Regions from separate parts of the Paenibacillus sp. FSL H7-0943 genome, predicted to be linked through region 2. Evidence: riboswitches for the same ligand, from Rfam matches in the RefSeq annotation. Region 2 holds a riboswitch; the other holds the start of a gene.

Region 1 (7,898 bases), 540 kb from region 2:
ACCAGTTGGGATGAGTATGAACTCACGCTATCGGACCCAGATGACCTTAATTGCTGGATTTGCCTCTGTTTCGGGTGTTATCGGACCACATAGCCGCTATTGGTACAAAAAACACCAGTTATCAGTGTTTTCCACGCCAATAGCTGCACTGGAGTCCGAAACTTTGCTACAAAGGCGATAAATGGGCAAATAGCGGCTACTGAGTCCGATAGCCTTTGGGGGTGAGCATAAGCTCACGCATCGGACCCAGATGACCTTAATTGCTGGATTTGCCTCTGTTTCGGGTGTTATCGGTCCACATAGCCGCTATTGGTGCAAAAAACACCAGTTATCAGCGTTTTCCACACCAATAGCTGCACTGGAGTCCGAAACTTACCCCAATGGCGATTAATATGCAAATAGCGGCTACTGAGTCCGATAGCATATGGGGATGGGTATGAGCCCACGCATCGGACCCAGATGACCTTAAACTGGGGATCAAGTAGACAGTGTGTTTGAAAAACTAGAGATCTGCCGGGAACACTAGGGTTACGGGTTACGGGTTACGGGTTACGGGTTACGGGTTACGGGTTACGGGGTACGAGTTACGAGTTACGAGTTACGAGTTACGGGGTACGGGGTTACGATGTATGAGCATACCGATCATCTCCTAGGTTTTTATTGTTTCCACGCCTCCGTCTTACCACTAGTGTGGGCTGGAGATCACATAGCATATGTTTGCCCGCAACCTGCTGGGACCAACTTACGTCTATACGCTCCTGACCTACTGAGATCAACTTACATCTCTCCCCCCTTGACCTACTGAGACCAACTTACATCTTTCCCCCTGACCTGCTGAAACTAGCCTACGTCTATCCGCTCCTGACCTACTGAGACCAGCTTACATCCCTCCCCCTTGACCAACTGAGATCAGTTGGCTCGCACTTGCTCCCAATCTGCTATAACCACAAACAGCAGAGCAGCGATCTCCGTTACTGGAGAACCGCTGCTCTGCTGGTTTTAACAATATTATGAAGCCTATAGTTTGAAGCTGGACAATGTCTTTTGCAGATCTTCTGCGAGCACCGCTAAATACTGAGCTGAAGCCGACATTTCCTCCATTGCGGATAGTTGCTCCTGACTCGCTGCACTTGTGTCCTGAACACCTTCTGCACCTTTGCTAGATATAACGTTGACCTGTTCCATAGCTGCTGCCACACCTTGTGATTCCATGGCCACATGAGCAACCGCTTCTCTAATCTCCGCTGTCTGTAAGGTAGCTTCTTTAATGGAAGTCTGAATCTCATGAAAAGCTTGAGATACCAGATGACTTTGAACTACGCCATTGGTGACTAGCTCAGTACCCAAAGCCATGGATTCTACTGCGCTTTCGGTTTGCTTTTGGATATGTGTAATAATATCTGTAACCCGCAAAGAACTATTTCTAGTTGCTTCCGCCAGATTACGAATTTCTCCAGCAACTACAGCAAATCCCCGTCCATGCTCACCAGCCCGTGCTGCTTCTATAGAAGCATTGAGCGCAAGCAGATTCGTCTGTGTAGCAATACCGTTAATCGTTGTAATAATTGTATTAATCTCTTGTGACAATGTCCCTAGATTAGAAACAATCTCCTGACTCTGAGTTACACTGAGGTCAATTTCCTTCATCTGCACAATGATTTGGTCTACAGCCTCTACTCCACGATCCGATGAACCGGAAACTACTCCCATTAGATCCGACATTTCATAGCTGCTGCCCTCTACGGCTGCAATATCATTGGTCATTGCTTTTATTGAACGTGTTGTACTGTTAATGCTCTCTGTCTGCTCATCAAATCCCGCAGCAATCTCTCCAGAAGATACAGCGATCATTTGTGAAGCCAATGAGGTCTGCTCAGCACTAGCGCTCATCTCTTCCGATGAAGCTGACAGCAGTTCTGCACTCTCTGCAATCCCTTGCATCATCTTCCGCAAGCCCTGCAGCATATTGTTAAATGAACTGTTAATTTGGCCGATCTCATCCTTAGCGGTGTAAGTTGCTACCACAGTCAAATCTCCATCTTCTGCCCGCTTCATTAGTCCTTGCAGTTCTTTAAGGGGTTTTGTTATCAGTCGAATAATTGCAATACTAATTACGAAACAAATCACCCAGGCGAACGTAATCATTATGGTATTGTTTACCCGCATGCTTTTAGCGGTTGCCATGGAATCTGAATTGTGTTCATCAGCATCTTTAAGCAAAGAATCACTAATTCCTTTAAGTAGGTTGATCATTTTTTCACGGGATTCGTTAAATTCGCCTGAAAATACTTTATAGGCCTCTTGATTATGATTACTATCAGCAATCTTTATAATGTTATCCCGCTGTGCACGATAATCTGGCAAAAAGGATTCATACTCTTTGATTTTACTTACAATAGCAGGATCATTATACTGAATCGCTTTCACCTTGTTCATAAGTTCATTATTATCCTGAACCTTCACTTGGATACTCTCAGAAAGTTCTTTGTTTTTGCTGGCATTTACGCTAATCAAACGCTCCAAAAGATAGGATTCAATAGCCCGATTATTCGTACGCATCTGCCCTACGTAAGAAACAGGCAATAAATTTTCATTATATGTCTCATTTGTTTTTTCGGCCATTTGGGTCATCGTAATGATGCCTATGCCACCTACAACATTAACCATGATTACAGCGAATACCAAAAGCAACCCTATTTTGTATTTCACTTTCAAATTTTTCATCTACACTCCGCCTTCACATTATCTTATGATCTATCTATTTTTATCGGTCGGAAGGGCTAAGAGTTTGATGATTTTTTAAATATTGTGTCGAATAAAAGTATATATTGTCATAAAACGACTTTCCTCAAATATAAAAAGGACGGGCACCCGATCCGCTATTACTCCGAATCCAAGTGTGCCCGCCTACTCAAACTTCCTCTTCCTTATTCTCCAGAGGTATAGTACCAGTACAAAGTATCACCGTTCTGCAAAATATAACTGTCTGCACTGATGCTTGGATCCGCATCCCGGTTCGTTTTATACTTCCATCCGCTGCTTGGGCCTCCATCAAATTCAGCCAACCCTTCAATAGATTTCACGTAGATGCTTCCAGCGTTGCCGGATGATACTACCTTAGTCCCTAATTGACTGACTAGTAAGCTATAAGCCGTTTCGCCCTCTTTTAGAGCTACTGTTGTACTGGCTAGGATGGTTCCTTTCCGGCTATCTCCAATCACTGAGAGGGTAGCGGTAGCTTTTGCTGGAGCAATAACAGACGATCCGACAGTCAGAGACTGAGTATAACGCGCTACGCTCGGTACGCTGTCTTTAGTATAACCGGTAACAGTCAGTGTATAGCTATTTGCCGGGAGACCCCCATCAACAACAGCTACACCTTGTTCATTCGTGATTACCTTCTTATCACCAATCGAAACCTGCACACCTGCAGCCGGTGAGATAACCGGATCAGAAGTGAAGCTTTCCTGATTCCACACCCACTTTTTCTGTGAAACCTTTACAGTAAAAGCTTCATTAGCTTTTGGCTGTGATGGGGAAAGCACCACAGAATCTACAACCTGTGTATTTTCTCCTGCATAATAGACAAGCACACGATCGGATTCCTGTAGTTCGAACGCATCCATACCCACACTTGGATATATCCACTCCCCGCCGCGTGATACCACGAAGCTCCACCATCCGTCGTAAGTACCTTGCGAAACTCCATGGATACCTGATACAAAGTTGCCATAAGACGATTTGGTGATATCTACTTTAAAATCATCGGTAGACCCTAGTTGTTGCAACGCTTCAAGGGCATTGGAGGCTTTTAAAGTCCCCTCACTAATCAACCCTTCCGGGCCTTCAACGGTAAGCGAAGCTGTTACATTCTTAGAAATCACCTTTAGAGCTTTTGTATATTTAGCAATCGTTGGGGCTTTACCTTCACGGTAGCCAGTTACAGTCAGTGTATAGTCACCTGCGGGCATATTTCCTGAGAATACGGCCTCACCTTTAGCATTCGTCGTTACCTTGTGAGCTCCAATTTGGACCTGAACACCCGCAGCTTTTGCAGTTACAGGAGAGGAAGTATTCGTAGCAGCGTCCCATTTCCACGTCTTACTAGTTACAGTGACGGTAAAAGAATCGCCCTCTTTAAGATTTGCTTTGGAAAGCGTAACGGAATCCACAAGCTTAGTGTCGTCTCCGGCATAATAAACCAGTACCTGATCTGAATCTTTAAGTACAAAATCACTCATGCCTACATCGGGATTAATCCATTTTCCGTCACGCGATACAACATACATCCATCCGTCATAACCACCAAAGCTTCCAGCAGCAATACTTCCGATGCCAGTCACATAACTGCCCGAAGGATTCGTGATCGGCAAGTTCGTTTGAAGCGCCAGCTTCTCTAACGCTCCAAGTGCGTTGCCAGCATAGGCGTACCCTTGTGCCAACGTGGCCTGTGGTCCCTCAATCGTTACTGGAGCGTAGATGAGTGAGCTCTGAATGGAGGATTTGGAAAAATCGTATAGCTTACTGTTGCTTCCTTTATACAGCAAATTATAGGCAACCAGCGCCTGAAGCCCTTGCTCTGTCGCCAGAACATTACTGCTTCCACCACGGCTATGGGTGAAGCTACCATCAGCTAGACGATAGCTAAGCAGGTTCTCCATTAGATCCACTTTGTTTTTGGTGTATTCTAATCCACTAGGATCAACTCCGAAGGATGTGAGTCCAAGGATTGCTTGTGCGCTACTTTCAGCACTGTCACCGTAACCCCCATGGCTATCTTGAGCTGCGGATAACCAGGCTACGGCTTGTAGCCCTGCTAAGTAGGCTTCGGGATTATTTTTATGTGCCGCCAGAGCCGTCAAGGTTATCGCTGTCATATCAGGCTCACTTGCGCCTGAGGTTAGTGCAAAGCCCCCATCTGGATTCTGTTTGGAGAGAATCTCCGTAAGGAGCTTATCCGCCGTCCATTTCGCGTCACTTGGGATATTATATTTACCAGAATCCAGCGCAAGTAAAGCATATACCGGATTATTAAGCGTCTGTTCACTGAGCTTGCTGTTATTATAAATTTTCTCAATCAGATTATAGCCAGGAGTCGTTCCGTTACCAGCAAAGCTAGTAGGATCTGCACCAATCGCTCTCACTGCGAGCACGATTCGAGCATAATCGGTTACATTGGCGAAATTTCCAGCTGCATCCTTTACTTTTTTCTCAAGCTCTGAATGGTAACTAGCTGGCAGCTTGTACCCTGCTTGCGCTAATCCAATGGCTTGCCAATCCGATTGCACGCCACCTTTCAAGAGATATTCTGCAGCCGCATAAGTCGCATCCGCAACATTAATCCGCTCCGCAGCAGTTGCCTCCAGACCGGCGCCAGCGCTCGCTTCTGCAAATATTTGTCCCGCCGGAGCAAGAGATGTTCCTAGAATTGAAATGACCATGAATAAGGCCAGCCCAAGTGCTACAAACTTGGAAGACATGATTTTCTTCATTGTTTAACCTCTTTCTGTATAAGAATGGGTACTGCCGGGAATAAGACGCATAACATAAAGACCGCCCCTTTGGAGGGCGGTCAGGGAAGATTACAAATTGAGGCTGCGGCGCTTGCTTCCTGCCAACAGTCCATCTGTATATGTTCCACATTCTTACCCCACGAAGAATAGAAACGCTCACGAAAAAGGCAGGTCTCCTGGCTAATGCTTCATCGCTGTTCTTCACCTTCCCACCCTACCTTCGGGGCAGTGGCTTATAGAAGAAACGCTCCGCACATACAGTGGCGGGACCGCGCCGGACTCTTGCACCGGACTTCCCTTTTAAGCAGACGACTAGATTGATAGAGTCTGCACCTTTTCCAGTATGTAGTATCTTATTTTGACATCCATAATCATATCTATTAATACATAGCATGTCTATAGAAAAGCTTAGTATGGGCAGCAAAAAAATGAACAGCAATACGCCACCTTCCGGTAGTTATTGCTGTTCAGAAAGCTTGTTATTCTGCTGTTCCTTCCGGACTTGCAGTTGGGGAGGGTTCAGCACTTGAATCAGAAGCTGGTGGAATATTAGGATCGGGATCTACGATCAGTGTAAATCTTCCGGCTTTGATCATACTTTTCTCTAGAATTGTCACTCCAGGCTCCAATGTAACCTCAACCTGATAGGAAGGTTGTTCACCTTCAGTCACAGCTGTTGCGGAAGGCAACCCAGTGCTGTCCTCAGTATCAGAGGAAGGCGTAGGAGACGGAGATGCATCAGCTACAGCATTAGTAGCATCTGCACCTTCTGCTGTTCCTCCAGTAGTGCCAGCGGTATCTGACTCGTCAGCGGTGTTTCCCTCATCCGTCCCATCCGTTAACGGCACTGGACAAGTGCCATTCGTGGCAGCGACCTTAAAGCTTTTATCTATCTCTGTAGACGAAGACATTAAACTAATCTCAGTCGGTTGAAACTGCACACAGTCATCTGCACTTGCGAAGGTGAACACCAATATGCTGCTCCCCTTATCTCCTTCGACGCTCTGATCCTTCAAGTATACTGAAGCTGGAGGCAGCATATTGCCTGCACTCTGAACAGGGGTCGGCTCAGGGCTTGTCCCCGGCAGAGCCGTCTTCGTATCATCCGGACGCAGCATACTGAATACGATAATTGCAATAATCACCAGAATACCCGTAATGGAGCCGGAGATTAAGAGTCGAAATCGGCTGCGGCTGATCCAGCGCGCCAGCGGGGAAGCCAGTTGGGAACGGGCTTCATTGTACACATTTTGCAGAGCAGGCCGAGCTGCCGCGACATAGTTCTTTCGGAATTCCCGATTCTTGAACGCTTCACGATCACTGCTCAGGAAATACTTCAGAATCGCCTTACGGTAACCCGGTTGCAGCTTTTTATTCGAAACCGTAAATAAAGGATTGCCTTGCGACCAAGCAAAAAACCGATAGATGATTTCTTTGTCGGAACCGGCTTTACGCTTTAACAGCTCCAGAAGCGCATCGTAATCCAGCGGACCCCCTTCACGCTGAGTTGTGTAGTAAAAGGCTAGCGGAAGCCGTTCAAAGGGTTCCAGAACACGCGCCTCTTTTAGCAAACGACGACCCAGTAGCTGCACATCGTCTAGTTCCTGCGGAGACAATCCTGTAAAAATCTCCTCATTCGGCTTCTCTTCACCAAACCAGCGGTAAGCGGCACGCAGCGCATTCTCTTTCTGCTTGCTAATCCTATCCAGTGGCGGCTGCCAATCGACAACATTACCATACCGTAAAAAAACTACCTCCAGAAGCTCCTCCTGCGTCATATCAGAAAGCGATAAGCGGTTCAGTAAGAATCTATCTGCTGAAGCAGCAAGATCCTGCATTAGGGAGAGTGCCTTAGGAGCAACTCCTGTTCCTTTGCGGCGATCTTTTTCTGCCTTATCTACAATTTCATGAATTTCCGCCACAGAAGCCACCGGATCATGCTCCAGCTGGAGCTTTTCTAGCAAATAATCCTTCACAGCATTTTGAGCAAAAGACTGCTCTAACGCCACTGGCAGGAACCGCCCCCAATGGAGCACAAAGCTCAGAATATCCGCAGATCTGGACGCCGCAGCTAGTCTTGATTCCATATAAGGCTCAAGTAGCTGCTTACGGAAATAAGTTTCAGACATCACGCGCTGGAAGTAAGCTGCACTTAACTCATCATTACTCTCAATGATCCCGTAAGCAGCACTCAAAATATCCTTGCGGCCCGCTTCCACACTATGAAGCATCCCATTGATGAAATAATCCACGATTCTGACCCTGTAATTGTGATCCTTAAGTACAAAATACTCTTTAAAGCATTCCATAATCGCCGGATCTGGCACATTTCTTTGCCGAATCAGATCAAATTCCCGGTCAAACCGTTCTAAGAAAATATCATTC
Region 2 (7,898 bases):
TCGAACGAACCAACAGGTAGTTGATATGTTCATATAAATGATTGTTATATTCTACGGCTTCATCGGATTCCCAACGAATGCCCTTGAGTGCCAATAGGTGATGCAGGCCGAATGTGCCGAGACCTACTGCGCGGTACTGGCTGTTCGTGTATTGTGCCTGCAGAACTTCAATATTATTAATGTCGATTACGTTATCAAGCATACGAACTTGGATCGGAACAAGTCTTTCTAATACGCCAGCTGGAATCGCCCGTGCTAAGTGAATCGAATTCAGGTTGCAGACTACGAAGTCGCCAGGGATTTTGGAAATAACGATACGGGTCTGGCCATCTTTAGTTACTAATTCTTCTTGCTCAATAACTGTTGCAGACTGATTCTGCATAATTTCTGTACACAGGTTGGAGGAGAAAACCATACCTTGATGACGGTTTGGGTTAGTCCGGTTCACGGTATCGCGGTAGAACATGTACGGTGTACCTGTTTCTAGCTGTGATTTCATAATCCGTTTCATGATGTCGATCGCAGGAACAGTGATCCGGGATAATTCCAGGTTCGCTGTAGCTTCAGCATATTTTTCACGGAAAGTACCTTTGCCAAGCTCTTCATCGTAGAAATCTTCCAATCCTAGTGGACGGCCATTTTTATCTGTCCAGCCCATGACCTTTTTCACCTCATGAGGGCAGAAGAGGTTCCAATGGCTGCGCGATTCTACAGCTTCCATGAACAGGTCAGGTAGGGAGACGCCATGGAACACGTCATGTGCACGCATGCGCTCGTCACCGTTGTTCAGCTTAAGATCGAGGAAAGCGAGAATATCTTTATGGAATACATCAAGATAAACAGCTACAGCACCTTTACGTGTGCCCAACTGGTCTACGCTGACTGCTGTATTGTTCAACTGGCGAATCCAAGGGATTACGCCGGAGCTTGTGTTCTTGTGGCCACGGATATCCGAACCACGTGCTCGTACTTTTCCAAGGTAAACGCCGATGCCGCCACCCATTTTGCTTAGACGTGCTACGTCTGTATTGGAGTCAAAGATACCCTCTAGGGAATCGTCTACAGTATCAATAAAGCAGCTGGATAGTTGTCCAGCGACCTTTTTGCCGGCATTGGACATTGTAGGTGTAGCAGCAGTCATGTAGATGTTGCTCATAGCCCAATAAGCTTCTTTTACAAGCTCAAGACGTTTCTCAGCTGGCTCACGGTGCATCAGGTACATAGCAATAATCATATAACGTTCTTGTGGAAGCTCCATTACACGGCCGTCAAAATCATGCGCCAAATAACGGTCGGATAGCGTAAGCAGGCCGATATAGTCAAACAAAAGGTCGCGTGTATAATCGATACACCCGCCTAGTTCGATAATTTGTTCTTTGGTGTAATGACTTAGAAGTTCTTCGCGATAGATTCCTTTTTTCACGAGATCCGTAATTAGTGGATACAATTCACCGTAAGGCTCTTCTGGATAAGCTTTGTAGCGGCGATGAACGGCAGCTTTTTTATAAAGGGTAGTCAGAAGGGCGCGGGCAGCTGCGAACTTCCAGTTAGGCTCTTCTTTTGTTACAAGCTCTAGAGCGCTCATGGTGAAGGCATTGCTGATTTCTTCTCCACTTACCGAGTCACGACGCAGTTTGGAATTCACTCCACGCAGCAAAGTTTCTTTATTTAGTTGATCGAGACCTTCCAGAATACGGTCAGCGTAGACGGAGAGACGGTTCTCATCAAAAGCCAGTTGGCGATTATCAGGTTTTACTACGAATTGCGGCATAGTTAGTTCATCCCTTCTTATTTCAAATTAATTTTCAATATCAAAAATTGATATATTATAGCGCAGCAGGCTGCCACAGAAAGACCTCCGAGCCGTTCATGCTGGCCGGAATGTCGATAATGCGTTGGTTGGAGCTTCCCCGGTAGAGAAGCGTAGTATCTTTCAGTTCTTCTACAAATCTTCCATCTATTAACACCTGACACTGTTTAAGTAGATTCCACTCCGGCGTACCGGGAAGGGCTGTAAGTTCTTCGTACGTATAACCACTGTAAATCCAGATTGAGAACCCTGGCAGTACAGTGCGAAGCTCATGAATGAACCCCAGCAACTCTTCTGCTGAGAAAAAAGGATCGCCGCCTGCCAGTGTCAGACCATCCAGCAAAGGGTTAGCGGCGATTTCTGCAATGATTTCATGTTGTCGTTCTAAGGTGAAGACTTCTCCATATTTAAAGTTCCATGTCTCGGGATTAAAACATCCCGGGCAACGATGGCGGCAGCCGCTGAGAAAGAGGACGGCCCGCATGCCCTCTCCCTCGTTAATCGACTCCGGATAGTAACCGCAAATATTCATAGATGCTTAACGCGATCCCGTACTTCAGCTTGTTTGGCGGCATTAAAGCGGGTCTGATAGTCGCCGGTTAAATAACCTGTAACTCTGCGCAAACGGCGGATGTGCACGTCATTCTCATGTGCGTTGCAGGAAGGGCAGTTTGTCCCAATTACGCCTTCGTATCCACAGCTGGAGCAGCGGTCAATCGGATGGTTAATGCTGAAATAACTGACCTGTTGTTCGAGCGCATATTTAATGATTTTGATAAAAGCCGATGGGTTGTTGCGGGCATTGCCGTTTAATTCGACATAAGAAATAGCCCCGGCATTGCAGTATTCATGGAAAGGAGCTTCCAAGCTGATCTTCTGAGCAGCACCCAGATCGAAGTATACAGGGATGTGAAAAGAGTTCGTATAATATTCACGGTCGGTTACGCCCGGAATGGAACCCAGTACCTTGCGGTCAACTTTGGTGAATTTACCGGACAAACCTTCTGCTGGAGTTGCGAACAGGGTGATGTTAAGATCCAGTTCCTCACTTTTCCGATCGCAATAGTCCCGCATATGACGCACGATAGCCAGCGCCTTGGCATGAACTTCCATATCCTCGCCATGGTGTTTACCGTACATAGCTTTCATACATTCCGCCATACCGATGAAGCCAAGAGACAGACTGCCATGCTTCAGCAGATCGCCTACAGTGTCATCAGGTGCAAGATGTTCGCCGCCTTCCCAGACGCCTTCTCGCATCATGAAATCGGAAGCTTTAGCTTTTTGTGCGGTTTGGATGTGGAAGCGATGAAGAAGTCCTTCCAGCGCAATATCCATGTAATGATTTAGATCTTCATAGAAGCCAGCTTCGTCTGCGATGGTACGTCTGCCTGTTACTGTGCCGTGTGCCAGACCTAGCCGAACCAGATTCAGTGTATTAAAGGAAAGGTTGCCCTTCCCAGAGCAATGATTACGCCCAAAACGGTCACCGAGCACTCGGGTTCGGCAGCCCATTGTAGCGAACTCCGTATCAGGATCACTTGGATCATAATACTGCAAGTTGAGCGGAGCGTCCAGATTAGCGAAGTTTGGATATAGTCTGCGCGCAGAACATTCAGCCGCTTTTAGGAACAGTTCATAGTTAGGATCGCCTTGCTGTTGATTGATTCCTTGCTTGCATTTGAAGATTTGAATCGGGAACACCGGTGTTTCTCCGCTGCCAAGTCCGTTCATAGTTGCGGTTAGCAGAGAACTGATCACAAGCTGACCTTCTGGTGAAGTACAAGTACCGTAGTTGATGCTGGTAAACGGTATTTGTCCACCGGATCGGCTGGACATGGTATTCAGATTATGTACCATACTTTCAGCCGCTTGCAGAGTTTCGATTTCGGTTTCCTTTAGTGCAAAACGGAACGCTCTTGGATATAACTCCGCCAGATCGGTCCGGCTCATCGTAATCTCGCCCAAAGATTCATCAGCTTGTCCTTCTTCAAAATAATCCAGACCCTTGCGGAACAGCTTGGCGAAGGATTTGGTTACATAAGGTGCCAGATCATAGTCGAGTTTATTGGCGGATACACCACCATATTGAGCATTTTGCTGGGATTGGAAAATAATCGCTACCAGAGACATAGCTGTCATTATTGAGTTCGGAGGACGAACGCTGCCGTTGCCGGTATTGAAACCTTCACGGAGAAGTTTATCAAACGGGATAAAAATACAGTTCGTCGTTCCAATCGCGTATTGATCCAGATCATGCACATAGACGACATTGTCATCAATAGCCTGCACTAGCTGTGGCGGCATCGTAAAATTGCGGGCGTACCATTTTGAATATTCACTGCCGAACTTGCTCATTTTACCGGAGAAACTCTCTCCATTCAAATTGGCATTCTCGCGCAATAGGTCCATATCCCGACTGTCGATAATATCCCGGCCTAAATCAATGAGCTCTTCTAAAAGAACTTCCCGTGCATTTTCTACTCCATTAAATTGTCTCTCCAACAACGTCATTGTACAGCTCTCCTCTCAGTATAAAAGAAAAACATCTATCATCAAATCCATATATCCATAAGAAGTTGGACTGCTATAAGCAGTCGTATATTTGTTCAGATTACATAAAAAAAGCATCCCCTACCCGAGGATGGCAGAAAATGCCCGATGCGTTATGTAAATATCCACACGGATATTTGCAGAGGTCTCTACGCAGATGACCGCATGCGGACACCATCCCTGTTCCTCGCAGGCATCAATAGTTGGTGTCGTCGAAACAGGTAGGTCTCCTGGCTTCCGTGGGATCTCTCGGCGCCTTCCCAAGGGTGTTCCTAACCCTCAGTGGCATTTGCCGGGAGATGTGGATTCTCAAGCTTCCCAGAAGCTTAAGAAGGCCATCCGGTTACAGTGGCGGGACCGCAGCGGATTCTCACCGCGCTTCCCTATTAAGCTCTAAATCCGGTTAAGGATCAAAGCGCCTGTCTCCACTATATTTTGTTGTCGTTAGATAAAAATAACCCAAGATGTTGTGTTTGTAAACAGTTTTTTAGAAAACCCGCGCGGGGAGCGGGTTCTTTAAAAGTACTCCACAAATGATCCACAGGCTGTCCATAAGTAATCCACAATTGATCCACAGGGAGATGCGAAATGATTCATAAATTGTCCGAAAAGATGCCACAAAGAGTCCATAAATATAGTGCAGATGACCCTAGAATTTGCTCATGAGAAAATACCCTTAGCCCAAAGTCATATTTTGGAGTAATCAGAAGAAATAGAAGAGATAAGGGAGGATAATCTTGCTTAGTTTGTGACAGAGCGGTGGAATTGTTACAATGGGAGGAGACAGCTACTATAAAATTTCGAGGAGGTATTCTCATGCCTATTGCTGAAGTTACAGTTATTCCAATTGGAACAGGCAGTACCAGTCTTAGCAGCTATGTTGCGGATATGCAGCGGGTGCTGAAGACAGTAGAAGGGATTACTTATGAACTTACGTCCATGGGGACGATCATCGAAGGGCCTCTGCAACGCATTTTTGCCGCGGTAGAAGCTTTGCATGAGTCTCCTTTTGCCGCAGGTGCAGAACGTGTCTCTACCTCACTTAAAATAGACGACCGCCGCGATAAACCCTCTACTAGCCGTGGAAAGTTAGAGTCTGTGGAGCGTAAGCTACAGGTGGATTAGCATTTTAGAAGGGCGGAAAACAGGGAGAAATAGGCTTGCGTTTCTGGCTGGAAGTTGTATAATATTTTTTGTTTGACAGAAAAACAGCGTTAAGCTGGTGTAGCTCAGGGGTAGAGCAACGCACTCGTAATGCGTAGGCCGGGGGTTCAATTCCCTTCACCAGCATATCTAAGAATGGCGCAATGGCGCGGTTTTCCGGGATTCCGGGACCGTGCCATTTTTCGTTAAATCCCCCTGACTTCTTCCATTCTTCTACCCTTTATCCGAGTAAAGTGGGTGTCTCGTCAATTTTCTCCACTTCTTTTCGGGTTCCTAGAATAGAATCTCAGATACATCGGGGCACTGCTTCCTGCAAGTTGGGGAGAACATGTGAATAAGTACCCAGGGTGATATTTATTGATGAATGGCCTAATCTTTCCTGAAGTCGAATATGATGGACAGCCAATGCCGTTCCCTGTTCTTCTGGAGAAACGTATCAAGGAAGATAAGACATGGCGCGAAATCGCTAATGAAAACGGTATGACTAGTGGTCACTGTCGAGCAGACGGAAGGTGTGGCGCAAGCTGACAGCAATCAGAATGAAGAATGGTGGAGGAGGAGCAGCATAAGCTGCTTTTCTCTTGCGGGGGCAGATCGGTTAGATGGTAATTACTATAAAAATAAAAAAAGACACCACAAGGTGTCTTAGTACAGATACTTTTCGCTCGAATTTCACGAGCTCGTCAGTGAACTGAGTTCATAAGCAAGACTGGCTACGGCTAACAGATGAAGAGATAAAGTAATATCAATGTTAAAATGTGCGGTAATATTAATTTTCATAGATAACCACGCTCCTAAAGTATAAATACACATAAAGAAAACTTTATAAAGCGCTTGGCCTGCCATCATCAGTGCCAGGTAGCCATCCTGTACAGACGCCTTAGCGTTTCGACAATAACATTATACTTAATATTTTGTGTTTTGCCAAAAAAAGGACCCCCTATTCTTGGTCGGGGTGGCGGTTCTGTGTGGTTTCTCAGCGCTTTGGAATCATGATGGTCATTGAGGCTCCACGCACGCGGCTGCAGAATGATCAAATGGAAGTTACGTTTCGGTATTCATATCTGCTGTATGCTCTGAACTTGATTATCCAAAATAACGGGCAGCAAGTTCAGAAGGTTAACGGATTTTTTATTGATACAGGTTGAATTTAATGTTTGATACTGTTGTTATGCTAACGGGAAAGGATAGTTTAATAAAGGAGTTACTTAAGACTGGAATAATGAGCAATGTGACAATTATGTCATTCTGAATTGAATATTGTTAGGTTAATCGATGGGGAAGTTTACGTGTCTCCCTTATACTGGAAATTAAATGATTTTATTTCCGAAAGGGGAGAATGCACTAATGACTGATGTAATTAAAGCAATAATACTTGGCATAATAGAGGGCTTAACTGAATTTTTACCAGTATCATCTACTGGACATCTTATTCTAGCAGGCGATTTGCTTAGCTTTGAGGGAGATGCTGCAATAACTTTTAAAATTGTTATTCAGTTGGGTGCAGTGATGGCAGTTTTAATTCTTTATTGGAAAAGGTATTTGGAGATTGGGGTTAATATGATTAGAATGGATTTTTCCAAAAGCAAAGGATTAAATGTCATTCATATGATTTTGGCTATGTTACCAGCATTAATCCTATATCTTCTCTTCAAGGACACAATAAAAAGCCAATTATTTGGCCCAACCCCTGTTTTGATCGGTCTAGTTGTTGGTGGCGTGTTGATGATCATTGCAGCGCGGAATAGGCGGACTGAAACCGCTGGTACTATCGATGGGATTAATTATAAACAGGCTTTCGGAATTGGTCTGTTCCAATGCTTGGCGTTATGGCCGGGATTTTCGAGATCAGGTTCGACGATTTCAGGTGGCCTGTTGCTTGGCACTAGCCAAAAAGCCGCTGCAGATTTTACATTCCTTATTTCTGTGCCTGTTATGTTTGGTGCAAGCTTGTTGGATTTGTACGATAGTCGTGATTTGCTGAGTTCTGACGATTTGCTTCTAATGTTAATTGGCTTTGCGACATCCTTTCTTGTGGCAATGATTGCAGTAGTGACGTTCATCAAACTGATTAAGAGACTTCGATTGGAGTGGTTTGCTCTATACCGGTTTGTTTTAGCAGCTCTCTTCTATTTAATTGTCATACAGTAATTGGGCAAATGTAAAGAAAATTGTAGCCTTAATGGATTACGGGGGAAACCCTATCGAAACCGTTATTCAAAATAGCGGAATGGAATGGACAATCTTAAGGCCGTCAGAATTTATGAAGAATGCATTATATTTTTGGGCAGAATCCATTCAAAAAGAAGGAATTGTAAGAACGGGATTCCCTGATGCTTTGGGCGTTAGAATTCACGAGGCAGATATTGCC

The links. Region 2 has a riboswitch for cobalamin ahead of NSQ55_RS02430 (anaerobic ribonucleoside triphosphate reductase). Riboswitches for the same ligand answer to the same signal wherever they lie in the genome.
Region 1: it holds a riboswitch for cobalamin, as region 2 does, so the genes downstream of both, NSQ55_RS04720 (DUF4430 domain-containing protein) here and NSQ55_RS02430 (anaerobic ribonucleoside triphosphate reductase) in region 2, are expected to answer to the same signal.

Annotation. Positions count from the first base shown of each region.
Region 1 covers NZ_CP150148.1:1,091,207-1,099,104, reverse strand. The annotation lists gene NSQ55_RS04725 (methyl-accepting chemotaxis protein) at 1,018-2,724, opposite strand; gene NSQ55_RS04720 (DUF4430 domain-containing protein) at 2,928-5,492, opposite strand; cobalamin riboswitch at 5,662-5,865, opposite strand; gene NSQ55_RS04715 (glycosyltransferase) at 5,993-7,898, opposite strand, start outside.
Region 2 covers NZ_CP150148.1:547,544-555,441, forward strand. The annotation lists gene NSQ55_RS02420 (ribonucleoside-diphosphate reductase subunit alpha) at 1-1,771, opposite strand, end outside; gene nrdG (anaerobic ribonucleoside-triphosphate reductase activating protein) at 1,827-2,342, opposite strand; gene NSQ55_RS02430 (anaerobic ribonucleoside triphosphate reductase) at 2,339-4,324, opposite strand; cobalamin riboswitch at 4,566-4,801, opposite strand; gene NSQ55_RS02435 (MTH1187 family thiamine-binding protein) at 5,180-5,488, shown strand; tRNA gene NSQ55_RS02440 (tRNA-Thr) at 5,582-5,653, shown strand; gene NSQ55_RS02445 (hypothetical protein) at 5,888-6,055, shown strand; gene NSQ55_RS02450 (hypothetical protein) at 6,496-6,675, shown strand; gene NSQ55_RS02455 (undecaprenyl-diphosphate phosphatase) at 6,875-7,678, shown strand; gene NSQ55_RS02460 (hypothetical protein) at 7,791-7,898, shown strand, end outside.